Regions from separate parts of the Janthinobacterium sp. PLB04 genome, predicted to be linked through region 4. Evidence: predicted binding sites of a transcription regulator. Region 4 holds the regulator's gene; each other region holds the start of a gene.
The links. Region 4 encodes FNR, which switches genes on or off when oxygen is low (the NO sensors DNR and NnrR bind a similar motif). Its sites were predicted from a motif close to TTGATNNNNATCAA; they were not measured.

Region 1: a site for FNR is predicted at 1,962-1,975, ahead of LSO07_RS04415 (universal stress protein). Genes of this name have one in related genera too.
Region 2: a site for FNR is predicted at 2,910-2,923, ahead of nirK (copper-containing nitrite reductase). Genes of this name have one in related genera too.
Region 3: a site for FNR is predicted at 2,380-2,393, ahead of LSO07_RS22680 (universal stress protein). Genes of this name have one in related genera too.

Annotation. Positions count from the first base shown of each region.
Region 1 is NZ_CP088968.1:1,010,417-1,018,360, reverse strand. It holds gene LSO07_RS04425 (enoyl-CoA hydratase) at 1-509, opposite strand, end outside; gene LSO07_RS04420 (MFS transporter) at 573-1,892, shown strand; gene LSO07_RS04415 (universal stress protein) at 2,030-2,467, shown strand; gene mltA (murein transglycosylase A) at 2,509-3,783, opposite strand; gene LSO07_RS04405 (hypothetical protein) at 3,794-3,940, shown strand; gene apaG (Co2+/Mg2+ efflux protein ApaG) at 3,964-4,338, opposite strand; gene rpe (ribulose-phosphate 3-epimerase) at 4,504-5,178, shown strand; gene LSO07_RS04390 (phosphoglycolate phosphatase) at 5,178-5,882, shown strand; gene trpE (anthranilate synthase component I) at 6,152-7,648, shown strand; gene LSO07_RS04380 (aminodeoxychorismate/anthranilate synthase component II) at 7,650-7,944, shown strand, end outside.
Region 2 is NZ_CP088968.1:5,875,212-5,883,155, reverse strand. It holds gene LSO07_RS26025 (AAA family ATPase) at 1-353, opposite strand, end outside; gene LSO07_RS26020 (c-type cytochrome) at 588-917, shown strand; gene LSO07_RS26015 (c-type cytochrome) at 929-1,270, shown strand; gene norR (nitric oxide reductase transcriptional regulator NorR) at 1,285-2,841, opposite strand; gene nirK (copper-containing nitrite reductase) at 2,992-4,476, shown strand; gene ytfE (iron-sulfur cluster repair protein YtfE) at 4,503-5,180, shown strand; gene LSO07_RS25995 (nitric-oxide reductase large subunit) at 5,195-7,480, shown strand; gene LSO07_RS25990 (DUF1841 family protein) at 7,616-7,944, opposite strand, start outside.
Region 3 is NZ_CP088968.1:5,129,416-5,137,359, reverse strand. It holds gene LSO07_RS22690 (Crp/Fnr family transcriptional regulator) at 1-690, opposite strand, end outside; gene LSO07_RS22685 (response regulator) at 1,031-1,675, opposite strand; gene LSO07_RS22680 (universal stress protein) at 1,831-2,298, opposite strand; gene LSO07_RS22675 (protein phosphatase CheZ) at 2,777-3,649, shown strand; gene LSO07_RS22670 (chemotaxis protein CheA) at 3,649-5,535, shown strand; gene LSO07_RS22665 (S41 family peptidase) at 5,600-6,730, opposite strand; gene leuC (3-isopropylmalate dehydratase large subunit) at 7,059-7,944, shown strand, end outside.
Region 4 is NZ_CP088968.1:269,677-277,620, reverse strand. It holds gene LSO07_RS01100 (sulfate/molybdate ABC transporter ATP-binding protein) at 1-235, shown strand, start outside; gene LSO07_RS01095 (TOBE domain-containing protein) at 276-1,043, shown strand; gene LSO07_RS01090 (response regulator) at 1,115-4,189, opposite strand; gene fnr (fumarate/nitrate reduction transcriptional regulator Fnr) at 4,439-5,197, shown strand; gene LSO07_RS01080 (FixH family protein) at 5,335-5,859, opposite strand; gene ccoG (cytochrome c oxidase accessory protein CcoG) at 5,962-7,344, opposite strand; gene ccoP (cytochrome-c oxidase, cbb3-type subunit III) at 7,347-7,944, opposite strand, start outside.

The DNA.
Region 1 (7,944 bases), 740 kb from region 4:
TCGGCAGCATCGATGGTGCGCGCCGTCAGCAACAGGTCCATGGCCTTGGCCTTGCCGATGGCGCGCGGCAAACGCTGCGTACCGCCCGCGCCTGGCGTGACGCCGACCTTGATTTCCGGCTGGCCGAATTTGGCACTGTCGGCAGCGATCAGGAAATCGCACATCATGGCCAGTTCGCAGCCGCCACCGAGCGCATAGCCAGCCACCGCACCCACCACAGGTTTGCGCACGCGCAAGATATGCTCCCAGTTGCGGCTGATGTAGCCCTGGGTAAAGGTGTCCGGATAGGTGTAATCGGCCATGGCGGCGATGTCAGCGCCGGCGGCAAACGCTTTTTCGCTGCCCGTGAGCACGATGCAGCCGATATTCTCGTCGGCATCGAACTTCAGCAAGGCGTCGCCCAGCTCATTCATCATGTTGTCGTTCAAGGCATTCAATGCCTTCGGGCGATTCAGGCGGATGACCGCCACTTTGTCCTGGATATCGATGATCAAGTCTTCGTATTGCATATAGTCTCCTCTGGATGAACACGGTGGCAACGATTGTAGCGGCTAACGGCAGCGGCGCGGCAGGTGCGCTGCTATTATTGTGAGTCTGATCATTTTTATATCGAGCAAGATATTTTCTCCTCCCTCTTCCAGTACTGCGCCCATTACCTGCGCGGCGACGGCAGCGCCGCCAGCGTCAATTTCCGCCGCCTGTGGTTCAGCAACGGCCTCAATTGCTTCGGCGCCCAGATCACCTCGCTGGCCCTGCCCTTGTGCGCGGTACTGTTATTGCATGCGACGCCGGAACAGATGGGCATGCTGGTCGCCCTGCAGGCGCTGCCGTTCGCCCTCTTCGGCTTGCCCGTCGGCGTGCTGCTGGACCGGCGCAGCAAGCACCCGATCATGCTGTTCAGCGAAAGCATGTCCGGCCTGGCCCTGGCCAGCGTGGCCGTGGCTTACTGGTGCGGCGTGCTGTCCATGCCGTGGTTATATATAGTGGGGTTCATTATCGGCACGGGCTTCGTCGTCGGTGGCGGTGCCGAGCAGGTGTTTCTGACTTTCCTGGTGGGCCGCGACGGCTTGATCGATGCGCAGTCGAAATTTGCCGCCACCGAATCGGCTTCGCGCCTGATCGGTCCCGGCCTGGCCGGCGTGCTGGTGCAAGTCTTGTCAGCGCCCGTCGCCATCCTGTGCACGGCGTGCGGCTATCTGATTTCCGTCTTCAATTTGCGTGCCATGAGCGTGCGCGACCCGCGCCCCGCCCCATCCGACAAACATGCCTTGCGCGACATCGCCGACGGCTTGCTGTTCGTCTGGCGCGAACCGCTGCTGCGCGCGCTGGCCTGGGGCGCCGGCATCTGGCACTTCCTGTTTTACGCCAGCATGGCCTTGACGGTGCTGTTCGCCACGCGCGACCTGGGCATGAGTCCTGGCGTGCTGGGCATGACGCAGATGCTGGGCGGCGCCGGCGTCTTGCTCAGCGCCTTCATCGTCAAGCCATTGACGAAGCGCTACGGCGCCGGCCGCACCATCCTGATCGGCCTGGCATCCACCTCCGTGTGCTTTGCCCTGACGCCAACGATTCCGGCAGCACTGTTCGGCAGCGCTGCCGCCAGCGCCGTGGCGTATGCCATATTGATGTTCTTTTTCGATTGCGGCGTGATGCTGTTCTTTATTCCCTATCTGGGCCTGCGCCAGAAAGTCACGCCCGACCCCATGCTGGGCCGCATGACGTCGACCATGCGCTTCCTGACGGTGGCGACGGCGCCGCTGGGCGCGCTGGCCGCCGGCTGGATCGCGGAACACTTTGGCGTGCGCAATGGACTGGCCTGCATCGCGGCCGGCAGCATCCTGTTGACAGCCGCCATGGTGCGGGGCACGCCGCTGCGTAGCGTGCGCACCTGATGCGATGAACAGGCATACACTGCTAAAAGATTGCCTTGGCGACACTATTCACGCCAAAGCCTGTGAGGTTTGATTTATATCAAGGTTTTAATTGATATAAATCCATAAGCTGTCTTACATCACTTGAGGAGCACGCTATGTTTAACACCATCTTATTTCCCACCGACGGCTCGCCGTTGTCCGACAAAGCCGCCGAGACAGCCCTCGCCTTCGCCCAACTGAACAAAGCCAAGCTGGTCGCCATCAGCGTGGTGCAGCCCTTCCCGTTTTCGCCGATGGCCGACGGCGGCATCGTGCTCGACGCCAGCCTGTATGAACAACAGATGCAGGAAGCCTCGCAACGCGCCATCGACAAGATCGGCGCAGCGGCAAGCGCTGCCGGTGTACCCTTCGAAGGCGTGGTGGCCGTGTCACCGAGCCCGCACGATGAAATCGTCAATGCGGCGCAGACCTACCATTGCGACATCATCCTGATGGCCTCGCATGGCCGCAAGGGCTTGAACAAGCTGTTCGTGGGCAGCGAAACGCAAAAAGTGCTGGCCCACACGCACTTGCCAGTGATGGTTCTGCGCTAAGCTGACGCCAGGCCATCACCCGCCGGCGCCGCGCACCTCCTCTAGCGCGCTGGCGCCTGTTTCGGCAACAACACCCACACGGCGCCGCTCTGCTTCATGCGGCCCGCATTCTCGGCCGCTTCCGCGCCAAAGCCAAAGAAATAATCGACACGGATCGGCCCGCGAATGGCGCCGCCCGTATCCTGCGCCATCACCAGGCGCTGCATGGGGATCTCGCTATTGGCTTGCGTGGTGGACAAGAACACGGGCGCGCCCAGCGGCAGGAAGCGCGAATCGATGGCTACCGAGCGCTGCGGCGTCAGCGGCACGCCCAGCGCGCCCTTCGGCCCCACTTTCGGGTCGGGCAAGCGCTCCTCCTTGAAGAAGACATAGCTGGGATTAGCGTTGAACAATTCATCCTTGCGCGTGGGATGGCCGGCGATCCACGCCTTGATGCCTTGCGCGGATGCCTGACTCAAGGTCAGCTCGCCCTTGTCTACCAGGTAGCGGCCGATCGATTTATACGGATGGCCGTTTTGATCCGCGTACGCCACGCGCACGGTTTCCTGCGTATCGGTCAGCTGTACCCGGCCGCTGCCCTGCACTTGCAGGAAGAATGCCTCGACTTCGTCATCCACCCACAGCAATTCCTTGCCCGTGACGGACGTGGCGCGCTCGATGTCGGCGCGGGTCGCGTACGGTATCACCTTCTTGCCGACCAGCTTGCCACGCAAGCGCATGTTCTTCAATTCCGGATACACGCCGGACAAATCCACCGAAACCAGGTCGTCAGGCACCTTGTACAGCGGTGTCTGATATGGACCGCCGCGCTTGCGCGCGCCGTGCAGCAACGGCTCGTAATAACCGGTCACCAGTCCAGTATTGGCGCCATCGGCGGTGATGACTTGATTGGGCACAAAGAAGGTCTCGAAAAACAGGCGGATGGCCTTGTCGCTGTCCGCATTCACCTGGCGCGCAATCGTGCACGATTCTTTCCAGTCCGGACGCTTGACGAGCACGCCACACGACGCCATGAAGGCGGGCCAGGCGGCGCGCATGTCGTCGCGGGCCCAGCCAGGCAAGGCGGCGAACTTGGCGGGCACGAAGGTGGGGGCTGCCGCATCCGTGGCATCCTTAGCATCCTTGGCGTCGGCAGGCTTGGCCGGCACCGGCCTGACGACGGTCGGAGCGATGGCGGGCGCCTTGCCGCTGGAGGCAGCGGGTGGCGTGGACGGCGTGGTGCAGGCGGAAAGCGCAAGCGCGACGCCACCGGCTGAAACGAGTAGACTACCGCGTGTAAACAGACGGCTGGTAAATGGGCTGCGGGTAAATAACATAGGGATGCGTATGTGGATCTTGATGATAGAGGCGCTGGTGGCGTTCTTCTTGCTGGCATTTATAGTCTGGTGGACCATGTACTCGGGCAAAAAGCCCGCACCGCCGGCACGCAAGCAGCTCAGTGAAGAACAGGACGCCACCGAAAAACTGAAATAAGGGGGCAAGCCCCCGGCGTTTCCTTAATGCAGGGTGCGCGGCACCGACAGCACGAACTCGGGGATCGGCGCTTCGAACTGATGGCCGTCTTCGGCCACGCAAAAGTATTCGCCATGCATCGAGCCTTGCGGCGTGCCCAGCATGGTGCCGCTCGTGTATTCGAACTGCTCGCCCGGCTGCAGCAGCGGCTGGTGGCCGACGGCGCCCAGGCCGCGTACCTCTTCCACCTTGTTGTTCGCATCCGTGATGACCCAGTGGCGCGAAATCAGTTGCGCGCCAGCCGTGCCCGTGTTGACGACGCGGATCGTGTAGCTGAACACGTGCCGCCCCTGGTCGGGTGCCGATTGATCGGGCAGGTATTGCGTCTTGACCGTTACCGTAAATTCATAAGTCGCCATCGTCATTCCTATTCAGACATTGCCAGTCATATTGAGTGTCGCGCGCGCCGCATTGGCCATCGCGCGATGCGTATTCTGTATTTCACCGTACTTCAATGAGGCACGGTAGCGGCGTCAGGCGTAAAATAGCGCAAATCGCATTTTCTATCCTTTGGCTACTTCACCATGACAACATTCCGTATCGCTCCCAGCATCCTGTCCGCCGACTTTGCCCGCCTGGGCGAGGAAGTGCGCAACGTCGTTACCGCCGGCGCCGACATCATCCACTTCGACGTGATGGATAACCATTACGTGCCGAACCTGACCATCGGCCCGCTGGTGTGCGAAGCGATCCGTCCGCACGTGCAAGTACCCATCGATGTGCATCTGATGGTCAAGCCTGTCGATCGCATTATCCCGGATTTCGCCAAGGCTGGCGCGAACATCATCACCTTTCACCCGGAAGCGTCGGATCACGTCGACCGTTCGCTGCAGCTGATCCGCGACAATGGCTGCAAATCGGGCCTGGTATTCAACCCGGGCACGCCGTTGCACTACCTGGAACACGTGATGGACAAGATCGACATCATCCTGATCATGTCCGTCAACCCGGGCTTCGGCGGCCAGTCCTTCATTCCGCAAGCGCTGAAGAAGATCGCCGAAGCGCGCCGCATGATCGACGAGTCGGGCCGTGACATCATGCTGGAAGTCGATGGCGGCATCAAGATCGACAACATCGCCGCTGCCGCTGCCGCCGGCGCCGACACCTTCGTCGCCGGCTCGGCCATCTTCGGCAAGCCGGACTACAAGGCCGTCATCGACGCCATGCGCGCCGAGCTGGCCAAAGTAGCGGGCGCCTGATGCAAGCGGGCACGGTGAAAGACCACGTACTGGCCGGCGTGCGCGCCGCCATCATCGACCTCGATGGCACGATGCTCGACACCGTGCCCGATTTTCATGTTGCCATCAACGGCATGCGCGCCGAACTGGACCTGGCGCCCATCAGCGCCGACGCCATCGAACTGATGGTGGGCAAAGGCTCGGAAAACCTGATCCGCACCGTGCTGGCGCTCGACTTCGATGCGGCCGGCGTGGAACAGCGTTTCGAGCAGGCGATGGACGGCTACCAGCGCCACTACCTGGCCATCAACGGCCAGTTCAGCACCCTGTACCCGGACGTGGAAGAGGGACTGGCGGCGATGAAGGCGGCGGGCTTGCGCCTGGCCTGCGTCACCAACAAGCCCATCGCCTTCGCTCTGCCCCTGCTGAAACTGAAAAACCTGGACCAGTATTTCGAGATCGTCTACGGCGGCGATTCGCTGCCGCAGAAAAAACCGCACCCCATGCCGCTGCTGCAAGTGTGCGCGGACTTCGACTTGCCGCCCTCCAAAGTGGTGGCCATCGGCGACTCCTCGAATGACGCACAAGCGGCCAGGGCTGCGGCTTGCCCCGTACTGACGGTACCGTATGGCTACAATCACGGACACTCTATACACGATACCGATTCCGATGGTATAGTAAAGACACTGCTCGAAGCAGCCCGTTTTATTAGCATGCAAAATTAACCAGCATACTGACCAAACCCAACACCATATCGTGAACACGTTTCTCATCAAAAAACACAATGTCACCCAAACCGGCTCGATTGAGGCCTGGCTTTGGCGACGCTGGCAATCCTGGCAGGCCTAAGGGCCGAGCCGTTACGATTGCTGCCGGCTGCACACGCGTCCTTTGCGCATTTTGCGCATATTGCATGTCCCGGCAAGTTTTTTGATAACCCACCGCAGGGTTTGTGCACTATGCACACTCATACCCTGACGGCATGGAGAGAAACATGACCGAACTCGAATTCAAATCGCTGGCCCAGCAAGGCTACAACCGCATCCCCCTGATCGCGGAAGCGTTCGCCGACCTGGAAACCCCGCTCACCCTGTACCTGAAACTGGCACAGTCCCAACAAGGCGGCAAGAACACCTTCCTGCTCGAATCCGTCGTCGGCGGCGAACGCTTCGGCCGCTACTCCTTCATCGGCTTGCCCGCCACGACCGTGTTGCGCAGCTACGGCAAGCGCACCGAAATCGTCAAGAACGGCACAGTGATCGAAGAACACGAAGGCAATCCGCTCGACTTCATCGAACAGTTCCAGTCGCGCTTCAAGGTAGCCCTGCGCCCCGGCATGCCGCGCTTCTGCGGCGGCCTGGCCGGCTACTTCGGCTACGACACCGTGCGCCACATCGAGAAAAAACTGGCCGGCGGCGCGCCGAAAGATGACTTGAAGCTGCCCGACATCCAGCTGATGGTGACGGAAGAACTGGCCGTCATCGATAACCTGTCCGGCAAGCTCTACCTGATCGTCTACGCCGACACCTCGCAGCCCGAATCGTTTTCGAAAGCGCAGCAGCGCCTGAAGGACTTGCGCATGATGCTGCGCCGCGGTGTCGATGCCCCCGTCACCAGCGCTTCCGTGCGCACGGAAACCATCCGCGATTTTTCCAAGGAAGACTACCTGAAGGCCGTCGCCAAGGCGCATGAATACGTGATGGCGGGCGACCTGATGCAGGTACAGATCGGCCAGCGCATCCGCAAGCCGTATGTCGATTCGCCGCTGACACTGTACCGCGCCTTGCGTTCGCTCAATCCGTCGCCGTATATGTACTTCTATAATTTCGGCGACATGCAGATCATCGGCGCCTCGCCCGAAATCCTGGTGCGCAACGAGAAGACGGCGGACGGCGGCAAGAAAGTCACCTTGCGTCCGATTGCCGGCACCCGTCCACGCGGCGCCACGCCAGAGCGCGACGCCGAACTGTCGGCCGAGCTGCTGGCCGATCCGAAGGAGATCGCCGAGCACGTGATGCTGATCGACCTGGCGCGCAACGACATCGGCCGCATCGCCGAGACGGGCAGCGTGCACGTCACGGACCGCATGGTCATCGAAAAATACTCGCATGTGCAACACATCGTCTCGAACGTGGAAGGCAAGCTGAAAGATGGCCTGTCGAACCTGGACGTGCTGCGCGCAACCTTCCCCGCCGGCACCCTGACGGGCGCGCCGAAAGTGCGCGCCATGGAAGTGATCGACGAACTGGAAATCACCAAGCGCGGCATTTACGGCGGCGCCTGCGGCTACCTGTCGTTTGGCGGCGAAATGGACGTGGCGATCGCCATCCGCACGGGCGTGGTCAAGGACGGCATGCTGTATGTGCAGGCCGCGGCTGGCATCGTGGCCGACTCCATCCCCGAAATGGAATGGCAGGAAACCGAGAACAAGGCGCGCGCCGTACTGCGCGCCGCCGAACAAGTGCAAGATGGCCTGGATGGAGGGTTTTAAGATGCTGCTGATGATCGACAACTACGACTCCTTCACCTACAACATCGTGCAGTATTTCGGCGAGTTGGGCGAAGACGTGCGGGTCTACCGCAACGATGAAATCACAATCGCACAGATCGAGGCGCTGAACCCGGACCGCATCTGCATCTCGCCCGGCCCGAAAGCGCCGGCACAGGCGGGCATTTCGGTGGAAGTGCTCAAGCACTTCGCCGGCAAGAAGCCGATACTGGGCGTGTGCCTGGGCCACCAGGCCATCGGCGAAGCGTTTGGCGGCAAGGTCATCCGTGCCAAGCAAG
Region 2 (7,944 bases), 810 kb from region 4:
GGCTCGGGCGCCGTGAACGCCTGCCACAGCACGCCCTTGACGATGTAGTTCTGGATGTCGCGCACGCGCTCGTCGCCCAGCTGCGAATCGCGCAGGCGCGAGACGGCGTCGTATTCGTACAGGCCCTGCTGCGCCTTGGTGGTCGATTTGATATGCCATTGCATCAGCGGCATGTTCAGCGCGGCGGCCACTTCCTCGGCCAGCATGGTCTTGCCCGTGCCCGGTTCGCCCTTGATCAGCAGCGGGCGTTGCAGGGTCAGCGCCGCATTCACGGCCAGTTTCAGGTCGGCGGTGGCGACATAGCTGTCGGAACCTTCGAAGCGTTGGCCTTGCTGGGTGTGCTGTGCTTGCATGAGCGGTCTGCCAAAGTAGGGAAATGGTGAGTATAAACAGAACTGTGGCGCACTGCCACGCGGACGGCCTGTGCCTGCCTGCCTACACTGCGGGTTTTATAGGTGGACTTGCAAGAATATCTTGGCTAGAATCGGCAAGCAGCAGATTAATTGTCAACCTTAATTGTCAATACATAAAATCAATAAAAAACCAGCTCTGGCGTTTCTCCGATTACCTTTGTTCACATTGCCACTATGAAAAAAATATTTGCACTTCTCGTGCTTGCCGGCATAGCAAATGCCGTCACAGCGGCTGACATTGTAGGAAACGCCAAGGCAGCCCCTGCCAAGGTGGAAATGTGTATCGGCTGCCACGGCATTCCCGGTTACAAGGCAACCTTTCCTGAAGTATTCCAGGTGCCGATGATCGGCGGCCAGCCGGCAAAATATATCGAGAATGCGCTGCAAGCCTACAAGAAGGGCGACCGCAAGCACCCCAGCATGAAGGGCATCGCCAGCAGCCTGTCGGACCAGGATATCGCTGATGTCGCCGCGTATTATGCGCAACAAGCCAAGACGAACTGAGGACCAGTCAGATGAAAAAACTACTCGCCGCCCTCGTTTGCGCCACCGTCTCGTTCGGCGCCAGCGCCGCCGGCAATATCAACACGGGCAAGGCCCTGGCCGAAAAATACAGCTGCGCCACCTGCCACGGCAAGGATTACGGTTCGCCCATCGATCCGTCCTATCCGAAACTGGCGGGCCAGCACAAGGACTACCTGGAACACGCCCTGACGGCGTATAAACGGGGCGACAAGCCCAATGGCCGCAACAACGCCATCATGACGGGCCAGGTAAAACCGCTGAGCAACCAGGACATCAAGGACCTGGCCGCCTACTTCCACAGCCTGCCGAGCACCCTGGTCACTCACCGCTGAGTTTTTACCCCGGTTCAGGCTTTCAAGCCGACCCGGCGCGCCAGCTTATGTAAATTGCTGGCGTCCAGCCCCAGCTGGCGCGCGGCAGCGGCCCAGTTATCCTGATGCAGGACCAGCGCTTGCCGGATGGCCTGGCGCTGGCTCGCTTCCACGATCTGATGCATGGACAGCAGCGGCGCCGCTGGCGTGCCGCACACGGCTGGCGCCAGCGGCAGCGCGTTCTCGCCGGCCGGCGCTTCCAGCGCATCGAGGTCGAGCATATCCGTTTCCAGGGTCACGATGTCCTTGCGGTCCGCGCCGCGGATCACGGCTTTCAGCGCGGCCCGGCTGATCACATGTTCCAGTTCGCGCACGTTGCCCGGCCAGCGGTAATGGCACAAGGCGTTTTCCGCCGCGGCGGACAGGCGCAGGCTGCGCAAGCCCAGGCGCGCGCGGTTTAGTTCCAGGAAACCACCGGCCAGCAGCAGCACGTCATTGCCCCGCTCGCGCAGCGGCGGAATCGGCACGGGATACACGGATAAACGGTGGTACAGGTCGGCGCGGAACGAACCGTCGCGCACATGCTCGCGCAGGCTGCGGTTGGTGGCGGCAATCACGCGCACGTTGACCCTGCGCGGCCGGTCCGCGCCCAGGCGCTGGATTTCGCCATTTTGCAAGGTGCGCAGCAGCTTGGCCTGTATCGACAGCGGCAATTCCCCCACTTCATCGAGAAACAGGGTGCCCCCTTCGGCCGCCTCGAAACGCCCGGGCCGGTCGCTGACGGCGCCGGAAAACGCACCGCGTACATGGCCGAACAATTCGCTCTCGGCCAGGGACTCGGGCAAGGCCGCGCAATTGACATGGATCAGGGGCTTGCCGGCGCGGCGCGACAGGCGGTGCAGGCGGTGCGCGCACAGTTCCTTGCCGACGCCCGTTTCCCCCAGCAGCAGCACGGGCAGTTCGGAATCGGCGACCACCTGCAATTCGTGCAGCAAGTGCGTGATGGCGCTGCTCTGGCCGACGAAATCGTGTTCCTCGCGCGGCGCTTGCGCATCGGCCAGCATGGCGCCGCCCGACAGGCGCAGGGCGCGGATTTCCGCCTCCAGGCGCGTGACGCGTACGGCCGCCTCGATAGCGCAGGCCAGCTCGCCCAGGTCGCGCTGCGCCTGCGTATCGAAAGTGCCCACCTGCAGCGCGTCGAGCGTGATCACGCCCCAGCGTTCGCCTTCCAGATCCAGCGCCATGCCCATGCAGTCGTGCACGGGCAGCGGCTCGCCGGCCCGCTCGGCGATCAGGCCATCGTAGGGGTCGGGCAAGGAACTGTCGTGATGGAAGCACAGCACGCCGCGCCGCTGCAGGATGGCGGCCAGGCGCGGATGATCGGCGACGGCGAAGCGGCGTCCCAGCGCGTCGCTGGCCAGGCCGGCCATCGCCACGGGGCGCAAATGCTCGCCATCGAGCTTGAGCAAGGCCACGGCCTCGCAGCCGAAGTGGGCGCGCAGGCTGCCGACCAGGCGCTGCAGGCGCACGGCCACGGGCAGGTCGGCGACCAGGTCGGTGAGCAGCAGCAGGTGGATGGCAGTGGTGGTCATAAGTACCATGCAGGGTACAACGGACCATGCTTTAAAAGGGTCATACCGACCCTGCAATTTTCAAATCATTGATTTAAAACAAGTTTTTCCTGGCACGTCGTTTGCCTAGGTAAGGGGGCCGAACCGGCATACAAGACCAAGGAAAGCTTGATGAAAACGACTCCCCCCCTCCGCGCCATTGCCGCCGCCGTCTGCGTACTGGCCATGCCCCTGTCCGTGCAAGCCCAGGCGAGCCTGCCGGCCAGCGCTGCCGCCACTGCGGCCAAACCCGCCGCCGCCACGCTCAAGCGCTATGAACTGCAAACCAATATCGTCGACGGTAAGATGGTGTTCATCGATGCCAAGGGCCAGGTCAATCCCGTGCTGGCGGCCAGGGTGGGCGACACGGTCGAACTTGTGCTGAAAAGCGGCGAAGGCGCCGAGCACGACCTGCTGATCCCGGAACTCAACGTGGCCTCGGCCAAGTTCAGCGCCAATAGCGGCAGCACCACCGTGCGCTTCAAGGTCACGCGCGCCGGCACGTTCACCTATTACTGCTCGATTCCCGGCCACCGCCAGATCGGCATGGAAGGCAAGCTGGAAGTGAGCGGCACCTCGCTGGCTGAAGCCGGGGCACCGAAGGCTGCTGGCGCCGGCAGCGCTGCCAGCGAATCGAGCCAGGCCGCCGCGCTGGCTCTGTACACGCCCGCACCGTCGCCGATGCGCGGTCCCGATCCATCGGCCGTCAGCGTTGCCGCCAATCCGGCCTCCGTGCCGGCCGCCATCGGCGCGCGCGCGCCGCAAACCCTGAAATACCGCATGGAGACGGTGGAACTGCCGGGCAAGCTCGATGACGGCACCAGTTTTACGTACTGGACCTTCAACCGGCAAGTGCCCGGCCCGATGCTGCGCGCGAAGGTGGGCGACACGGTGGAACTGACCCTGTTCAATGCCAAGGACAGCAAGATGATCCACTCGATCGACCTGCACGCAGTGACGGGCGGCCATGGCGGCGGACAGCACACGCAGGTGGCGCCGGGGCAGGAAAAAACGGTCACCTTCAAGGCGCTCAATCCGGGCCTGTACGTGTATCACTGCGCCACGCCCCTGGTGCCGCAGCATATCGCGGCCGGCATGTACGGCATGATCCTGGTCGAACCGGAAGGCGGCCTGTCAAAAGTCGACCGCGAGTATTACGTGATGCAGGGCGAGATGTACACGGGCCGTCCGCACGGCGCGCCCGTGCACCAGGAACCGAACCTGGAAAAAATGGCCAATGAACTGCCCGATTACTACGTCTTCAACGGCGAAGTGGGCGCCCTGAGCAAGACGCACAAATTGCAGGCGAAAGTCGGCGAGACGGTGCGCATCTATTTTGGCGTCGGCGGCCCGAACAAGATTTCATCGTTCCACATCATCGGCGAGATATTCGACAAGGTGTACAGCGAAGGCTCGATCAGCAGCCCGAAACACGACGTGCAAACCACCCTGGTGGCACCGGGCGGCGCGACCATCGTCGAACTCAAGGTACAGCATCCGGGCAGCTATCTGCTGGTCGACCATGCCTTGTCGCGCGCCGGCAAGGGCGCCGTGGGCGTGCTGGAAGTGACTGGCGAACCCGTGCCCGGCGTCTACCACGCGGGCGCCCGCCAATAAACCCTATTCATCATCAAGGAACTGTTATGGAAATGATCGAGCTATCCCTGGGCCAACTGGCTCGCCGCATCCCTGGCGCCACGCGCCTGTTCGATGCGCACCGCCTGGATTTCTGCTGCGGCGGCAACAAGACCCTGCGCGCAGCGGCCGAAGCGGCCGGCGTGGACACGGCGCCCATCGTCGAGGAACTGCGGCTGCTGGCAGGGCGCGCAGATACCAGCGGCGAGCGTGACTGGCAGGAAGCCTCGGCCACCGAGCTGGTGGAACACATCCTGGCGCGCTACCACGCCGTGCACCGCGAGCAGCTGCCCGAGCTGATACGCCTGGCACGCAAGGTCGAGCAGGTGCATGGCGAGCGCGCCGACTGTCCGCACGGGCTGGCGGAACACCTGTCGGCCATGGCGCAGGAGCTGGAAAGCCATATGCGCAAGGAAGAAGACGTGCTGTTCCCGATGATCGTGCGCGGCCAGGGGCCCCGGGCCGGCGCGCCCATCAACGTGATGCGCATGGAGCACGACGATCATGGCGTGGCCTTGCGCGCCATGGAGGCGATGACGAACGATATCACCGCGCCGGCCGGCGCCTGCACTACCTGGCGCGCGCTGTACACGGGATTGCGCACCTTCCGTGCAGACCTGATGGCGCACATCCATACTGAAAACAATATCCTGTTCGAGCGCTTTGCGCCGGCCGTGGTGCACTGACAAAGGAAAGACCCATGGGTCCCTACAAAAAACTCTGGTTCACCTTGATCGGTGTGCTGATCGTGACGTTTTCGCTGCTCGGCTACTACGGCACGGAAGTCTACCGGCAGGCGCCGCCGATCCCCGCGCAAGTGCTGGCGCAGGATGGCCGGCAACTGTTCGACCGCGAGGGCATCCTCGACGGCCAGACGGCCTGGCAATCCGTCGGCGGCATGCAGCTGGGCTCCATCTGGGGCCACGGCGCCTACCAGGCGCCCGACTGGACGGCCGACTGGCTGCACCGCGAACTGACGGCCTGGCTGGAACTGGCCGCGCAAGAGCTGCATGGCAAGGCGTACGCGGCGCTTGACGGCCCCGCGCAGGCGGCGCTGCGCGAAGCGCTCAAGATCGAATACCGCGGCAACCGTACCGATGATGCGCAAGTGCTGCGCCTGTCGCCGCGCCGCGTGCAAGCCATCGCCAACACGGCGCACTATTACGACCAGCTGTTCTCCGACGCGCCGGCGCTGCAAAAAAGCCGCGAGCATTTCGCCATGAAGGAAAACACCCTGCCCAGTGCCGAGCGGCGCGCGCAGATGACGCAGTTCTTCTTCTGGACGGCGTGGGCCGCCGCCACCGAACGTCCTGGCCAGAAAGTGACCTATACGAACAACTGGCCGCATGAACCGCTGATCGGCAACCAGCCCAGCGGCGAAAACCTCGTCTGGTCGGTCGCCAGCGTGGTGGTGCTGCTGGCCGGCGTGGGCTTCCTCGTCTGGGGCTGGGCCTTCTTGCGCGACCACGACGAAGCGCTGCCGGCCGCCGGCCCGCGCGATCCGCTCACCACGTTCGCCCTGACGCCTTCGCAGCGGGGACTGGGAAAATATCTGTTCCTGGTGGTGGCGCTGTTCACCTTCCAGGTCTTCATCGGCGGCTTTACGGCGCACTACACGGTGGAAGGGCAGCAGTTCTACGGCATCGACGTGTCGCGCTGGTTCCCGTATGCGCTCACGCGCACCTGGCATATCCAGGCCGCGCTGTTCTGGATCGCCACGGGCTTCCTGGCTGCCGGCCTGTTCCTCGCGCCCCTGATCAATGGCGGCAAGGATCCCAAGTGGCAGCGTCTGGGCGTCGATGTGCTGTTCTGGGCCCTCGTCGCCGTGGTGGTCGGCTCCTTCATCGGCAACTACCTGGCCATTGCGCAAGTGATGCCGCCCGAGTGGAATTTCTGGCTCGGCCATCAAGGTTATGAATATGTGGACCTGGGACGTTTGTGGCAAATCGGCAAATATATCGGCATCCTGCTGTGGCTGGTGTTGATGCTGCGCGGCGTGGTGCCGGCCCTGCGCAAGCCGGGCGGCGACAAGAACCTGCTGGCGCTCCTGACCGCGTCCGTCGGCGCCATCGGCCTGTTCTATGGCGCCGGCCTGTTCTACGGCGAACGCACGCATCTGTCGGTGATGGAATACTGGCGCTGGTGGGTGGTGCACCTGTGGGTGGAAGGCTTCTTCGAAGTGTTCGCCACGACGGCGCTGGCCTTCATCTTCTCGACCCTGGGCCTGGTGTCGGTGCGCATGGCCACGACGGCCAGCCTGGCATCGGCCTCGCTGTTCATGCTGGGCGGGATACCCGGCACCTTCCACCACCTGTACTTTGCCGGCACCACCACGCCCGTGATGGCCATCGGCGCAAGCTTCAGCGCGCTGGAAGTGGTGCCGCTGATCGTGCTGGGGCATGAAGCGTGGGAAAACTGGCGCCTGAAGGAACGCGCGTCATGGATGGAAAACCTGCGCTGGCCCATGATGTGCTTTGTCGCCGTCGCCTTCTGGAACATGCTGGGCGCGGGCGTGCTGGGATTCATGATCAATCCGCCCGTGGCCTTGTACTATATCCAGGGCCTGAACACGACCCCCGTGCATGCGCATGCGGCACTGTTCGGCGTGTATGGCTTCCTGGCGCTGGGCTTTACCTTGCTGGTGCTGCGCTATTTGCGGCCCGACTACCGTTTCAGCCCTGCGTTGATGAAGACGGCGTTCTGGGGCTTGAACGCGGGCCTGGTGCTGATGATCTTTACCAGCCTGCTGCCGATTGGCATCATCCAGTTCCACGCCAGCGTGACGGAGGGTCTGTGGTATGCGCGCAGCGAGGAATTCATGCAGCAGCCGCTGTTGCAGAACCTGCGCTGGATACGCACCTTCGGCGACGTGGTATTCATCGTCGGCGCCATCGCCATGGCGCTGCAGGTGGTGCTGGGGTTGCTGGGAAGAGGGCCTGCACAGGCCTTGCCTCAGCGCATGAAGCAGTCGGCAAAACCGATGTGAGGTAGTACTGGCACAACACCTGGGAAAACCGTAGCGAGCGGCAGCGATTTGTGGCTAAGAAGCGCAACCGTACTCTAGTACGGTGAGCATCGCAGGCCGCAAAGCGCGATGCGCAGCAGGTTTTGACAGGTGTTCCTACCGGCGGCGCACGCAGTCGATGTAGGCGTCCGTGTCCGGCGGCAAGCCCGAACGTTGCGAAGCCCAGATCATCTGGCCCAGGCATTCCATCACTTCGTGCTGGGCGGCATGGGCCGAATCGAGGCGCTGGGTGAGCTGCTGGACGGCCGGGCGGATGCCGCGCGGCTGGTCCACCTGCACCTGCTCCGTGATCGACAGATGCATGGACAGGTGCAGGAAAGGATTGGCTTGTCCGCCTTCGACGGAGTAATCGCGCGCCAGCGCCGCCTCGACGTCGGAGAGCTCGCTTTCATACTCGGGGTGTTCCAGGATCCAGTCGAGCGCGA
Region 3 (7,944 bases), 1.6 Mb from region 4:
TTTCAGGGCATCCGGATCCTTGATGCCGATGGTGCGCTGGTCAACCGTGATGAGGCCAATTTCATTGAATGCGGACAAGGTGCGGCTGACCGTTTCCAGGGTCAGGCCCAGGTAGCTGCCGATTTCATGGCGCGTCATGCGCAGGTTGAACAGTTTGCTCGAATAGCCCATCTGCGCGAAGCGGTCGGCCAGCGATACGAGGAAGCGCGCCACGCGGGCTTCGGCGCTGAGGGCGCCCAGCATGCCGATCATGGCTTGCTCGCGCACGAGTTCGCGGCTCATCACGCCATACATGACGTTTTCCAGTTCCAGGTGCACCCTGCCCAGCGCCGTCAGCTTCTTGAACGGCAGCAGGATCAGGTCGCAGTCGGACAGGGCCACCGCTTCCGAGGAGTAATGGCGCGAGTGGATGCCGTCGACGCCCAGCATGTCGCCCTTCATGGGGAAGCTGAGTACCTGCTCATTGCCGAATTCATCGATGAGCACGGTTTTCAGGAAGCCCGAATTGACGATGTACAGGGTGTCGAACGGTTGGCCGATGGTGTGCACGCGCTGGCCCGTCTTGAATTGCACGTGCTGGAACAGCAGTTCGTCAGCGGCGATGGTGCAGGCGCTGGAGATATGCAGCAGGTCGCACACCTCCTTCAGGTTCGACCAGAGCCGGCCCTGGCGCTGGCGTCCCGCTTCCATCGGGGAGGAGGGGGCCAGCGACGGTGAGGCAGCGCGGGTGTCGGGCGTTTGCGTGGACAGCATGTTCATCTCCTGGTGACAGGTAGTTCAGAGTTGAATGACGGGGTGCTCGGGGCGGCGGGCGGGCAAGGGTCGGCGGCGCGCGTCCAGGCAGGTAATGCTCAATTCGCTGAAGACTTGCTGTGTGATGAAATAACTTTCCAGCAACTTGATGACTGGTTTCAGTATGCCAACAAGCGTATGCAATTAATATCAGCAGTGGCTGAATATGGCAGTAGGAGCTGCGGTAGGTGAGGTAGGATTGTTCCTACAGTTGGCGCGCGGACGCGCGCCAGGAGGATCACGTCTTGAAGGGCGATAGCAGGCGGTGCGCGACGGCATACTGGACCATTTCCGATAGGGAACTCATGCCCATCTTTTGCATGATGCGCGTCTTGTGCGTGCTCACCGTCTTCACGCTCAGATGCAGGTTGTTGGCAATTTCCGTGATCGACTTGCCGGCCACCAGCAGGGAAAAGACTTCGAATTCGCGGTCCGACAACTGTTTATGCAGCAAGCTTTCATTCGGCATCATGATGTTGAGCACGAGCTGCTCCGCCACCTCGGCGCTGATGTAGGGGCGTCCCGACGCCACCTTGTGGATGGCGCCCACGAGCTGGGTGCCCGCGCTTTCCTTGGTCAGATAGCCTTGCGCGCCGGCGCGGATGGCGCGCACCGCATATTGCTCTTCCTCGTGCATGGTGAGGATCAGGATGGACAGCTTGGGCGCCTCGCTGCGGATTTGCCGGATCAGGTCGACGCCGCTGCGGCCCGGCATCGACAGGTCGAGCAGCAGCAGGTCGAAGCCGCCCTGGCGCACGTGGTTGAGGACTTCAAACCCGTCGATGGCCTCACCCACGATGTCGATATCCGGCGCGCCGTCAAGGATGCGCTTTAATCCTTCACGCATGATGGTGTGGTCGTCGGCAATCACAATACGTATCATAGGCGGGCAATCTGGTGGCGTGTAATCTGCTGTGTCCGTTACCGGACAATCAAATGTTAAGAAACGAGAAATGTTGTCATTTTAACTGAAGTGGCCGCACGTTTGCCTTTTTCTTGCTGTGCCGGCAACGGCGGCCTCCGTGGCCATGTGACCCCTTATTTTGCCGGGGGTTCCTTGATCAGCCTATGCACGAGCACGGGCAATTTCGAGTGCGACAGCACCTTGTTGGTGACGCTGCCCAGCAGCAACTGGCCCCAGCCGCTGCGGCCATGCGAGCCCATGAAGATCAGGTCGCATTGCTGCAATTGCGCCACTTCCACGATTTTCAGGGCCGGGCTGTCGGAAAAGGCCGTCAAGCCCGTCGCCTGCAGGCCCCGCTTGGCAGCCGCGTCGAGGATGGGCTGCCAGTGGTCGGCGCCCGCCTTGCGCATGGCGATGCGGTATTCCTCTTCGCTGGGATAGCTTGGCGGAATGATTTCGATGTACACCGGGTACTGGTACTCGGGTGCCACGTACACGGCAAGGATGTCGGCGTGCATCTGTTCGGCAAAGGCAACGCCGGCGCAGGCCGTCAAGTTGGAGACGGTGGAGCCGTCCGTGGCGATCAGAATTTTCTTATACATGGCAGGTCCTTTGGCGATGACTCAGCGCGCGCAACGCCTCTTATTGTAGACGTGGCGGCAGCATTGTATTCATGTAAAGACTTGATAATTGTCAATACTACTGCACCTTCAGTATAGACAACATTGGCAGAAAGATCGTGTTTAAGGTGCAACGATGTCCCAGCGATATCCATATGGCGCTGTTGCGCAGGCGCCCGCGGGCAGGATTTCTTGTGCGGCGCGTGGTCTTGCACGCACGCCAATGGTAGTATTTCAAAATACAACAGCAGGAACACTTATTTCCTGGCGGAAAAGCTCTTGTGGGCCAGCTTTGCACCGGGAAGCGCGTTTTGAGATTTACCAACAGGGCGGCGCCCTGCTACACTCGCACCATCGCAGCGGTATTGCCTCAAATCATCTTAATCGAGAAATTGTGGGTATCAGTCTGTAAAACGCACAGTTCAGGCGGAATTTTGACAAATTATGGAGAAGCAGGGATATGACCAACGCCGCTGATGATTTCGATGCATTATTCGATGAAGTATCCGCGCAAAGCGCGGCCGCAGCCACGCCGGCGCCTGCCGCCGCGCCCGCTCCCGCCGTGATCGCGGATGACGATTTTGACGCGCTGTTCGACTCCGTGTCGGCCAGCGCCGCCGCACCGGCAGCTGCAGCCGCAGCGGCGCCGGTGGCTGCCGCGCCAGCCGCAGCGGAAGCGGCCCCCGTGGCCGGCGCCGATGCGTCTGGCGAAGCGGCCGATCCGGTCGACCAGTCCGACAAGCCGATGTTCGAGCGCCTGGGCGGCATCGTGCGCCTGCTGCACGACTCGCTGCGCGAACTGGGCTACGACAAGGCATTGACGGAAGCGTCGTCGCAGATCGTCGACGCCCAGGACCGCCTGGAATATGTCGCCACCCTGACGGAGCAGGCCGCCAACAAGGTCCTGAATACGCTCGACGAAGGCATGCCGGCGCAAGACGTGCTGTCGAAGAAAGCCAAGGACATGGACAGCCGCTGGACAGCCTTGTTCGATGGCAAGCTGAGCCTGGAAGAATTCAAGGCCCTGGCCGGCGATTCACGCCAGTTCGCGCAAGCCGTTGCCGAAGCAACGGAAGCGGAAAAAGCACGCTTGCTGGAAATCATGATGGCCCAGGACTTCCAGGACATCACGGGCCAGCTGATCAAAAAAGTGGTCAACATCACCAAGACGGTGGAGCACGAGCTGGCTCAGCTGCTGCGCGACAACGCGCCGGCCGAGGTGCGCGAAAAGCTGGCGCAAAAGCCGGTACCGCTGATGCAGGGCCCGTCCGTGCCGTCGGTGGCGCTGGACCAGGATAATGTAGACGACCTTCTTGCGGATTTGGGATTCTAATGGACGATATGCTCAAGGATTTCGTCGTTGAGGCGATGGATCTTGCGGTTAATGTTGAAGAGCACTTATTGCGCCTCGAGCGTGATCCTGACAACAAGGAAACACTGAATGCCGTGTTTCGTTCTTTCCACACCATCAAGGGCGGTGCCGGCTTCATGGGCTTGCCCGCGCTGGTGGCGGCCTGCCATCTGACGGAAAACCTGTTTGACGCCTTGCGCACGGGCGCCGCGCCGGTAACCCCCATCGCCATCGAGGCGGCGCTGCAAGCGTCCGGTTTCGTGGCCGACCAGCTGACGGAACTGGCGAATGGCGCCGCGCCGGAAAGCTTGCCGGCCATGCCGGAAGAGCTGGAACACATCCTGACGAACGCCATCGAAGGCAAGGGCATGGATGCGCCTGCGCCGGCCGCCGCCGTGGTGGCGGAAGCGGCCGTGGTCGTTGCCGAGGTCGCAGAAGTTGCCGTGGCCGCGCCCGCCTCCGTTTCCACCGCCGGCGCCGATGGCCTGGACTGGGAAGGCATGTATAACGCTGTCGTGCCCGAGGGCAGCCGGGTCGCTGCCGCGCCGGTGTCCGCCGTCGCCGCTGCCCCTGCCGTCGTGGCCGCCGCGCCGGCCGCTGCCGCTGCCGCCAAGCCGGCCGCCAAGAATTGGGATGGCGCCGAACGACGCGAAGAGCGTCCGGAAGTGCGCCATGCCGCGCCCGTCAAGGAAGACAGCATCCGCGTCGACGCCGTCAAGCTCGACGCCCTGCTGGAAGTGGCCGGCGAATCCGTGCAGGCCGCCAACCAGGCTGCCGTGCTGCTCGAGCGCTTGCTGCAATTCAAATTCGAAGGCCAGGCCGCCACCCTGATGGCGACTCTGGCGGAAACCCTGGAACGCGCTTCGCGCTACTCGACGGAACTGCAGCGGGCCACCCTGGCCACGCGCATGCAACCCGTGGGCCGTCTGTTCCAGAAATTCCCGCGCCTGGTGCGCGAGCTGGCGAAGGATCTGGGCAAGGATGTCGAGCTGACCATCGAGGGCGCGGAGACGGAAGTCGATCGCGTGGTGGTCGACAGCTTGTACGATCCGCTCGTGCACATGCTGCGCAACTCGCTCGACCATGGCGTCGAATCGCCGGAAGCACGCCTGGCTGCCGGCAAGCCCGCCAAGTCGTATATTTCACTGAAAGCGTGGCAGGAAGCCAACAGTGTCATGATCGTGCTGCAGGATGACGGCAAGGGCATGGATCCGGCCTTCCTGCGCAGCAAGGCCCAGCAAAAGGGCTTGATCAGCGAAAACGCGCAATTGAGCAACGACGAATGCTTCCAGCTGGTGTTCCTGCCGGGCTTCTCGACCAAGGAAGTCGCGTCCAGCGTCTCCGGCCGTGGCGTGGGCATGGACGTGGTGAAAACGGCCGTGGAGAAAAACCGCGGCGCCATCCATATCGAGTCGGCGCTGGGCAAGGGCACGAAATTTGCCATCCGCCTGCCGATCGAACTGTCGATCGTGCCGACCATGCTGGTGTCGACGTCGGGTGCCGCGCTGGCGCTGCCGATGGCGGTGGTGCAACGCGTCGTCGAATTGCCGGAAACCTTCATGGAAGTGGGCGGCGCGCCCGTGCTGAAAGACCAGGGCCGTCCATTGCCCGTGCGGTCGCTGGCCGGCTCCCTGGGCTACGAATCGTGCAGCGAGCGCGTCGGCATCGTGGTCGCCGCGCCACAGCCGTACATCCTGGCCGTGGAAGCCGTCGATGGCACGGCCGACCTGGTGATCAAGCCGATGACGGCCATCACCGTGGAAGGCATCACGGGTACGGCCCGCTCGGCCGAGGGCGAGCTGGTGCTGGTTGTTGGCCTGTCGTTCCTGATGGATGGGTGCCGGGGGAGCGTCCGGTTGGCAGCTTAAGTCTTGCCTTATTCATTAGAAAGCCCGCCAGGTATGGCGGGCTTTTTTTATGGCGCCAGCGATGTCAGATGTTATCCGGGCGTAAAGTGCCCCCTTCAAGCCAGCGCTGCACGCGCAGCACTTCCTGAGCGCGTTCCACCTCGTCCTTCGGTGGCGGCAGGTAGATATCGGGCATGATGCCACCGAGATCCACCTGCAGCTGCGGCAAGCGGGCCGAGCGCGAGGTGGCGTATTGCAGGTGGCGCTGTCCCGATGGCAGGGCGTGCAGGCGCAGGTTGGAATAGTCGAGTGCACCGTAACTGTTGCGGCCGATCAATTTCACATGAAAACTTTGCCGCGCCGCCAGCAGGAATTCTTCGCAGGAGCTGGCGCAGTCGCGATCGACCAGCACGGCCACGCGCGCCGGCCGGCGCGGTTCCGGCGTGTCCGCGCGCATATAGCTGATGGTGCCGCTACCGTGCTGCGGCGCGTATTGGCCCGGCTTGACGCTGCGCATCTGCGTCACGGCCTGGGCCGCAAAGGCGGCGCAGGCCTGGTCGCCGGGCGCCAGCAGCGCGCAGACGTTTTCCTGGCCTTCGATATTGGCCGGCGTGGACAGCCATTCGGCGCCCATGCGGACGATCTCTCCCGAACTGATCCAGGATAGCAGCGGCGCATACGTGCTGTCGCTGCCGCCGCCGTTGCGGCGCACGTCGAGGATCCAGTTGGGGCGCGCCGCCAGTGCCGCGCGATGCATATCGAGCAGGGCGGCCACGGCGGCGCGGTAGCTGCCGTGAAAGCTGGGCAAGGTCAGCAGTACAGTCGAGTCCGACAATATCCGCAGCACCGGTTCCTTCGATGTTGCCGCCTGTCCCGGCGCGGCGGGCCGTGCCGGCGCCGGTTTGGCGATATCGAGCGCGCTGCCCGGCTTCACATGCAGGTGGCCCTTGCGCCACATGCGCGCATAGTTTTCCAGGACCGCATCGCAGGCCTGGCCATCGGCCGCGCCGGCCGCCGCCGTGGTGGCCGTGGCCAGCGCCAGGTCGAAATACGCCTGTCCTTTTTGCTCCAGGTGCTGGCGCGCGCCCGTGTCATTTTCCAGCAGGAAGGGCGCAATGGCGCGCAAGTCCTGTACGCAGGTGTCTCCCGGCGTGGCGGCCGCCGCATGGGTGCCGGCCAGGGTCAGGGCGGCCAGCGCCAACAAGTTCAGTTTCATCGAAGTCCCCAGTGTGGTGGCGCGCGTGCGCCGGTCATTATTGTCGAAACACAATACACGAAAGATTGAGGAAAAAACATGCCTTTCTGCCGCCGCCGTCAGTCCTTCGGCAAGCCGCGTGCGGATGGGCTTGTGATGGCGCTGATAAGCCGATATCGGCAATTTCCAGCTCATATCGAGCAATGCGGCCAAACTTTGTATCGCCAATCCCACGCTTTTGCCTATTTCGGTTCTGTATTCCCCAATATATGGCATAATCCTTGTGGATCACCGTATGACCTGGTATCACTTGATCACTTAAACAGGCTGTGGCAACGCTGCATAAATCATGATGAAGACGCTTTACGACAAACTTTGGGAATCCCACGTTGTTCGGGCCGAAGATGATGGCACGACAATTCTGTACATCGACCGGCACCTGCTGCACGAAGTCACCAGCCCGCAAGCCTTCGATGGCCTCAGCGTGGCGGGCCGCCAGCCGTGGCGCATTTCCGCCAACCTGGCCGTGGCCGACCATAACGTGCCCACCACCAGCCGCGTCGACGGCATTGCCGACCCGGTCTCGCGCCTGCAGGTGGAAACGCTGGACAAGAACGCCAAGCACTATGGCTTGACCTACTTCAACATGAACGACAAGCGCCAGGGTATCGTGCACGTGATCGGCCCCGAACAGGGCGCGACCCTGCCCGGCATGACGGTCGTCTGCGGCGACTCGCACACGTCCACGCACGGCGCGTTTGGCGCGCTGGCGCACGGCATCGGCACGTCCGAAGTGGAACACGTGCTGGCCACGCAAACCTTGCTGCAAAAGAAATCCAAATCCATGCTGGTGCAAGTCGACGGCGCCTTGCCGGCCGGCGTGACGGCCAAGGATATCGTGCTGGCCATCATCGGCAAGATCGGCACGGCCGGCGGCACGGGCTACTGTATCGAGTTCGGCGGCTCGGCCATCCGCGCGCTGTCGATGGAAGGCCGCATGACGGTGTGCAACATGGCCATCGAGGCGGGCGCACGGGCCGGCATCATCGGCGTGGATGACACCACCATCAATTACGTCAAGGGCCGTCCGTTTTCCCCGGCAGGTCCGCACTGGGAGCGCGCCGTGGCCTATTGGCGCACCCTGCATTCGGATCCTGGCGCCCGCTTCGACCTGGTCGTCACGCTCAACGCGGCAGAAATCGTGCCGCAGGTGACCTGGGGCACCTCGCCCGAGA
Region 4 (7,944 bases):
GGCCGAGCCGGCCGCGTTGCTGCTCGACGAGCCGTTTGCCGCCCTCGATCCGGCCCTGCGTGTCAAAATGCGTTTGGAACTGAGCCAGTGGCAGCAGCGCCTGGACGTGCCCATGATCCTGATCACACACGATCCGGAAGATGCGCGCATTCTGGGCGAGCATGTGCTGTACTTGCGCGACGGACAGATCGATAACAGGGAAGAACACATGGCATTGGGTGAACGCATTGGATAAATCAGCGGCAGCGGAAATCGGCTTGCAAGGCTCGGTATGGATGACGGTGGGCGGAGAAAACCTGGGCGGCGCCGGCCGGGTGGAATTGCTGGGCGCTATCGCCGAATGCGGCTCCATCACGCAGGCGGCCAAGCTTGTGAAGATGAGCTACAAGGCGGCCTGGGACGCCATCGACGCGATGAACAACCTGGCCGGCGAGCCGCTGGTCGAGCGCCTGACGGGCGGCAAGGGCGGCGGCGGCACGCGGCTGACGCAGCGGGGGCGCCAGCTGGTCGACAATTTCCGCATCATCGAGCGTGAGCATGCCCGCTACCTGCGCCAGCTGGGCAGCCAGGCGGAAGGCATCGCCGACGATCTTTTACTCATACGGAGAATGGCCATGAAAACCACGGCACGCAATCAATTCCTGGGCAAGGTGGCCGAACTGAAACAGGGCGCCGTCAACGACGAAGTCACCCTGGAATTGCCCGGCGGCCAGCAGATCGTCGCCATCGTCACGCAAGGCAGCAGCGCAAGCCTGGGCCTGGTGCCGGGCGCGGAAGCGTTTGCGCTGATCAAGGCCTCGTCCATCATCCTTGTGGCGGACAGCGAAGGCGCGCGCTTTTCCGCGCGCAACCAGCTGGCCGGCACCGTCACGCGGGTGCAGACGGGCGCCGTCAACACGGAAGTGGTGCTGGACTTGCCGCGCGGCGGCACGATCGCCGCCATCATCACCAACCAGAGCAGCACCGACCTGGGCATCGCCATCGGCAGCAGCGTGACGGCGATCTTCAAGGCATCCAGCGTGATTCTGGGCGTGCCCGCCTAAACCCAAAGCAAGGACTGGGGTCGTACCCTGAGGGTACGACCCCGGCCTTTATCTCTTGGGTTCAAACGAGCTTAATCCTTCAGCCTGGACAACCAATCCGTCGCCGCCGCCAGCGCCTGCTCCAGTTCCTGCGCCGTGTGCGCCAGCAGCGCCGGCACCTCGTCCAGGCGGCCCGCGTCGATGGCTTCCTCGGTGGCGAACGCGGCGCGGATCAGGCGTTTCGTGCCCAGGGTGCCCACGGAGCCGCGCACGCCGTGCAGGATGCGCGCCACGTCGCTGTGGCGGCCCGATTGCAACGCTGTTTCGGCGTCGCGCACGGGCGTCATGCCCTTGTTCAGCGCGTCTTCCACCATGCGCCGCAGCACGCCGCGCCCCTTCGCGTCGCGTCCCATCACGCGCATCAGCGGCGCCATGGAAAACACTTCTTCATCGGCGACGCGTACCGGCTCGGCCGCCTGCACTTGCGGGCGCTTGGGCAGGTGGCGCAGGATGACTTCCATCATCTCTTCCACCACCACGGGCTTGGCGATGAAGTCGCTGATGCCGGCCGTCATGCAGCGCTCGCGCTCGGACGCCAGCACGCCGGCCGTCATGGCGATCACGGGCAGGTTCAGGCGCAGTTCCGTGCGGATGATGTGGGTGGCGCTGAAACCGTCCATGACGGGCATCTGCATGTCCATCAGCACGATGTCGTAGCGCAGCGCTTCCGTGCGCAGCCGTTCCACGGCTTGCAAGCCGTCGCCCACCACGTCCAGGGTGGCGCCCATGTGTTCGAGGATGCCGCGCGCCACGGCCTGGTTCAAATGATTGTCTTCCACCAGCAGGAAATGCACGCCGGCCAGTTCCGTGCCCAGCGGCTGGTGCAGGATGCGCTGCTCGCCGCCGTCATTCTTGGCGATCAGCGCCTGGTGCAGGGCATCGAACAGGCTGGAGCCCGTGATCGGCTTCATCAGCACGACATCGGCCTCGGCCGCGCTGGAGATTTCCTCCAGGTGGTTGCGGGCGAAGGCGTTGACCATCACCACGATGGGCTGGCGCTGGCCGCTGGCCGCCTGGCGGATGGCCTTGGCCGTGGCCAGTCCGTCCATCACGGGCATGTGCCAGTCGGCCAGCACCACGTCATACGGCTGCTGCTGCGCCAGGCGTTCGCGGTACAGTTCGATGGCGGCAAAGCCGGAGTCCACTTCGTCGGCCAGCCAGCCCCACGCCTCGATCAGCTTGACGATCAGTTCGCGCGTGGTGCGGTTGTCGTCGGCCACCAGCAGGCGCAGCTGGCCCAGGGCCGGCGTGCGCCGCGTTTCGGCCGGCTGCGCCAGCATCTCGAAGGGCACGCTGAACCAGAAGCGGCTGCCCTTGCCTTCGCTGCTGGCGACGGCGATGTCGCCGCCCATCATGTGGATCAGCTGCTTGCTGATGGCCAGGCCCAGGCCCGTGCCGCCGAAGCGCCGCGTGATGCTCTGGTCGCCCTGCGAAAACGCGGCAAACAGCTGCTGTTGCTGCAGTTCCGTCATGCCGATGCCCGTGTCGCGCACTTCGAAGCGCAGCCAGGCGCGCCCGTTTTCGCTCTCGGCCAGGCTGACGGCCACCACCACTTCGCCGCTCTCGGTAAACTTGATGGCGTTGCCGGCCAGGTTGACGAGAATTTGCTGCAGGCGCTGGGCGTCGCCCACGAGGCGCCGCGGCACGTCGGGCTCGACGGCGATGGCCAGTTCCAGTTCCTTTTCGCCCGCATTCATCGTCATCGTCGTGGCCAGGGTATTCATGACTTCGTCGAGGTCGAATTCGACGGGTGACAATTCCATGCGGCGCGCCTCGATCTTCGAATAGTCGAGTACATCGTTGAGGATGCCCAGCAGCGACTGGCCCGCCACTCTGACCATGGTCAGGTACTTGCGCTGTTCCGTGTCGAGCCTGGTATTGCCCAGCAAATACACCATGCCCAGCACGGCATTGAGGGGCGTGCGGATTTCATGGCTCATGTTGGCCACGAAATCGCTCTTTGCGCGGTTGGCCGCCTCGGCCCGGTCGCGTTCCTGCTCCAGCTCCGCCGCGCGCGCTTCGAGTTCCTGCTGCAGGCGGTCGCGTTCGCTCATCAGGCCATTGAACGCTTCCGTCAGTTCGCCGATCTCGTCGCGCTGCTGTACCGGCACGGGGGTGAAACGGCTGCCGCTGGTGCGCAGGGCCAGCAGGGTGTCGCGCAGGCGCACCAGCGGCGACAGCAGGCGTACGGTGACCAAGCCCAGAACAAAGGCGGCCAGCAGCGAAGCGAGGATGCTCCACAGCACCAGCCGGTACAGTACGCCATCGAACGGTTCGAAGGCATCCTCGACGGGCAGCGAGGCGGCCAGCAGCCAGTTCACGGATTTCAGGCGCTTGAAGCTGTTGACGGCCGTGATGCCGCGGCTGTTGGTGCTGACCATGCTGCCTTCGCCATCCTCCTTCAGCAGCTGGGTGGTCGTCAGGTTGGCGTTCGGCTTGCGCGGCTGCAGCAAACGGCTGGTATCGGGGTGCAGCACATAGCGCGGCACGGCGCCGCGCGTGAGGATGAAGTAATAGCCGCTCTTGCCGATCTTTTCCGAGCGCAGGCGGCCCAGCAGATTGTCCTTGTACAGGCGCAGCACGCCGATCACCACGCCGGCCACCTGGCCATCGGCGGCCAGCACGGGCGCCACCATCTGCACGATGGGCATGCCGCTCGACTTGCCCAGCATCGGCTCGGTAATCATGGGCTGGCGCGTGCGCAGGACGGTCTGGAAATACTCGCGCTCGGCGACGTTGATGCCGGCGCGCCCCGCCACTTCCGGCATGTCGGCCACGATGGCGCCATGCGCATCGAGCACCAGCACGTCGTCGAACAGCACCAGCATCGAGCGGCGCGCATAGTATTCGCGCAGTTTGGCGGGCTGGGCGATCAGTTCCGGCGGCTGCTGCCTGGCCGTCAGGGTGACAATCTGCAGCAGCATGCCCAGCTTGTCGTCGAGCTCGGCAGCGGTGCGGCTGATCAGGGATGACTGCTGGCTCAGCAGTACTCGGGTGAAGTCGTCGCGCATGTGCTGCACCTGGATCATGGTGACCAGCGCGATCATGGCGATCGAGGTCAGGCTGGTGGCCAGCGCGACTTTTGCTTTAATGCCGAGAGGCTTCATGATTTCCTTTTCAGTGCCGGGCGGCACAGGCGGCAGATAATGCTGTCAGGAATTTTCCTATCAATACCCCAGCTTGGCAAGCGCCGCCGCGCAAATTGCCCGCCCCGTATGGGCTTTTGACGATGTTGCCATATAATTAAAGGCTGGACGTCGTTTATTCGCCGAATTTACGGTGAAATTGGCATACGGCAACCCTGTATGCAGCTGTATGCAGTAAACTTGTTGTTGCATTTTCTAAAAGGTACCGACATGACTGAAGCGCTACTCACTCCCACCTTGCCCACCGTGAACGTGGAGGCGTTGCGTGCACGATGCTCGACCTGCAGCATGCATCAATTGTGCCTGCCGATGGGCCTTGATGTGGGCGACATGGATAGGCTGGACCAGATCATCGGCCGCCGCCGCAAGATCGTGCGTGGGGCCTCGCTGTTCCGCATCGGCGACTCGTTCCAGAACCTGTACGCGATCCGCCTGGGGCACTTCAAGACCTACCAGATCAATCCGGGTGGCGAAGAGCAGGTGACGGGTTTCCAGATGGCCGGTGAACTGCTGGGCATGGATGCCATCAGCGCCGACCGCCACCACTGTAATGCCGTGGCGCTGGAAGACAGCGAAGTGTGTGAAATTCCGTTTTCCAGCCTGGAACAATTGCTGGGCAATATGCCGACCCTGCTGCGTCATTTCCACCGCATGATGAGCCAGGAAATCACGCGCGAGCAAAGCGTCATGCTATTGCTGGGCAATATGCAGGCGACCCAGCGTTTTGCCGCCTTCATCGTCAACCTGGCATCGCGCTATGAAGCACGCGGCTATTCGGGCAGCAATTTCCAGCTGCGCATGTCGCGCGAGGAAATCGGCAACTACCTGGGTCTGACCATCGAAAGCGTCAGCCGCTTATTGTCGAAATTCAAGAAGGAAGGCTGGCTGCGCGTCTCGAACCGCGAGATCGAAATCCTGCAGCCGGCCAAGTTGAAAGCCATTACGGCCGGTACGGACACCTGCAAGTAACAGCACCGTCAAAACCTGCTGCGCGTCGCGCTTTGCGGCCTGCGATGCTCGCTGGATCGGCGCGCCCGTGCATAGCACAGCTGCGCTTCTCAACCACAAATCACTGCCGCTCGCGACGGTTTTCCCGGCGCTGTACGTTAAAGCTCTTCATCCGCGTGCAGCGCGATGCTGCGTTGCAGGGGCCAGGTCCAGATGCCGGACAGGCGCCACTCGCGTTTGTCGTTTTCCACCAGCACTTGCCAGCGGCTGCGCTCGAGCATCGGCAGTGCTACGGAAAAATTGCCGGCCGCATCGGGCTGCACCAGCAGCTTGATATCCTTTTCGGGCAGGGTCGCATGCGCCAGGTGCAGCTGCAGCGGCGCCTGATAGGCCTTGCCGAAGCTGTGCACGGAACCACTGAGGCGCGCTGCAGCCACGTCATATGACAGGCGCGTATCCATGGCCAGGTCGCTGGCGATCGTGTCGCGCTTCAAATCCTGGTTGATCGCCTTGCCCTGCTTGTAATAATCGCCCACCACCAGCGCATCGGGCTGCGTAAACGCGATATAGCCCATGAAGCTGCCGACGACCACGGACAGGCCGGGACCGATCATCAGCAGCCATGGCCAGCGATGCTTGTACCACGGTGCAACGGGTGCTTGCAGTTTCAGACTGTCGGACATGATATTTCTCCTGTTTGATCAGCCAGCCCCCGCATGGGGACCGGCCTTCCTGCAACTTCGTGGCGGCGGCGAGGGCACCCGGTCCCCGTCCGCCTTTCCTTGTTAACGTGGCACGATGAATACCGCGCTTTCACGCACATGCAGCGATGGATCGTCCAGCGATTGCAATTCGATCGCAATCTTGTTCGAGCCCTTCTCGCCGACGCCGTGCGGCACGCGCAGGCGGATCGGCCAGCCCAGCGTTTCCGTCGGCTGCAAGGTCACTTCTTCGCGCGTCAGCAAGGTCAGGCCCGGCAAGCCGGAAGCGCTGATTTTAAAATGCTGGCTTTGCTCGGACGTATTCATGATCTGCAGGCGGTAGACGTTTTCGATCATGCCGTCCTCCACTTCGCGCCCCATCGAACCGCGATCGCGGATCACGTCCATTTTCAGGGGCGTGCGCAGGGCCAGCGAGGTACACACGGCGATGATGATCAGGGCCAGGATGGAAGTGTAGATCAAGACGCGCGGGCGCATGGCGCGCTGGCGTATCTGCTTCGAATTGAAGTTGTTTTCCATCGCATGGTCGGTGCTGTAGCGTATCAGGCCACGCGGCCGCTCGACCTTGTCCATCACGCTGTTGCAGGCATCGACGCAGGCGGCGCAGCCGATGCATTCATACTGCAGGCCGTTGCGGATATCGATGCCGGTCGGACACACCTGCACGCACAGGGTGCAGTCGATGCAATCGCCCAGCTTGTCGTTGTTGCCGGCCTTCTTGCTCATGGCGCCACGCGGTTCGCCGCGCTTGGCATCGTAGGTGATGATCAGCGTGTCCTGGTCGAACATGGCGCTCTGGAAGCGCGCGTACGGGCACATGTATTTGCACACCTGCTCGCGCAGCCAGCCCGCGTTGCCGTAGGTTGCAAGGCTGTAGAACAAGACCCAGAACCATTCCCAGGGGCCGAAATTGAGGGTGGTCACCGACTGCGCCAGTTCCTTGATCGGCGTGAAGTAGCCGACAAAGGTAAAGCCCGTCCACAGGGCGATGGCGCCCCATACCAGGTGCTTGGCCGTTTTCTTGAAGGCCTTGCGCACGGAGGGGCCCTGCTTGTCGAGGGCCATGCGCGCGCTGCGCGTGCCCTCGATGCGGCGTTCGACCCACAGGAAAATTTCCGTGTATACCGTTTGCGGGCAGGAGAACCCGCACCACACCCGCCCGGCAATGGCCGTGACGAGGAACAACAAATACGCACAGATGATCAGCAGGGCCGCCAGATAGATGAAATCCTGGGGCCACAGCACGACGCCGAAAATGTAGAACTTGCGCGTGGTCAAATCGAACAGCAGGGCTTGCCTGCCATTCCAGGTCAACCACGGCAAGCCGTAGAACGCCAGCTGGGTAAGCCATACGCATACCCATCGCCAGGTAGCGTAGCGTCCTTTGGCCTCGCGAGGGTAGATTTGCTCGCGGGCCGCATACATCTTGATGACTTGAGGTTCCATTTTTACTTTGCGGGTGCCTGCGGATTCGACAGGCTCCAGACATACGCCGACAGCACGTGTACCTTGGATTCGCCGAGGAAATCGCTGAAGGCCGGCATGGTGCTGCTGCGTCCCTTGCGTACGGTTTCCATGATGGTATCGGCGCTGCCGCCGTACAGCCAGGTCTTGTCCGTCAGGTTCGGCGCGCCGAGCATCTGGTTACCCTTGGCATCGGCGCCATGACAGGCCATGCAGGCGCCAAACTTGGCCTTGCCCAGCACGGACTTGACGGGATCCGAGGTCGAGCCGGACAGGCTCAGCACATAATGGGCCACGTTCTCGACATCCTTTTCGGAACCCAGGGCGGCGCCCATCGGTGGCATCTGCCCATTGCGGCCGTGCAGGATGGTGGTCTTGATGACGTCGGGTTCGCCGCCATACAGCCAGTCCTTGTCGGTCAGGTTGGGGAAGCCCTTGTTGCCGCGTGCATCCGAACCGTGGCATTGCGCGCAGTAGGTCAGGAACAGGCGCTGGCCGATGGCTTGCGCCTGCGGATCGGCGGCCACCGTCTTCAAGTCCTGGCTCAGGTACTTGTTGAACAGGGGACCGTAGTCGGCTTCC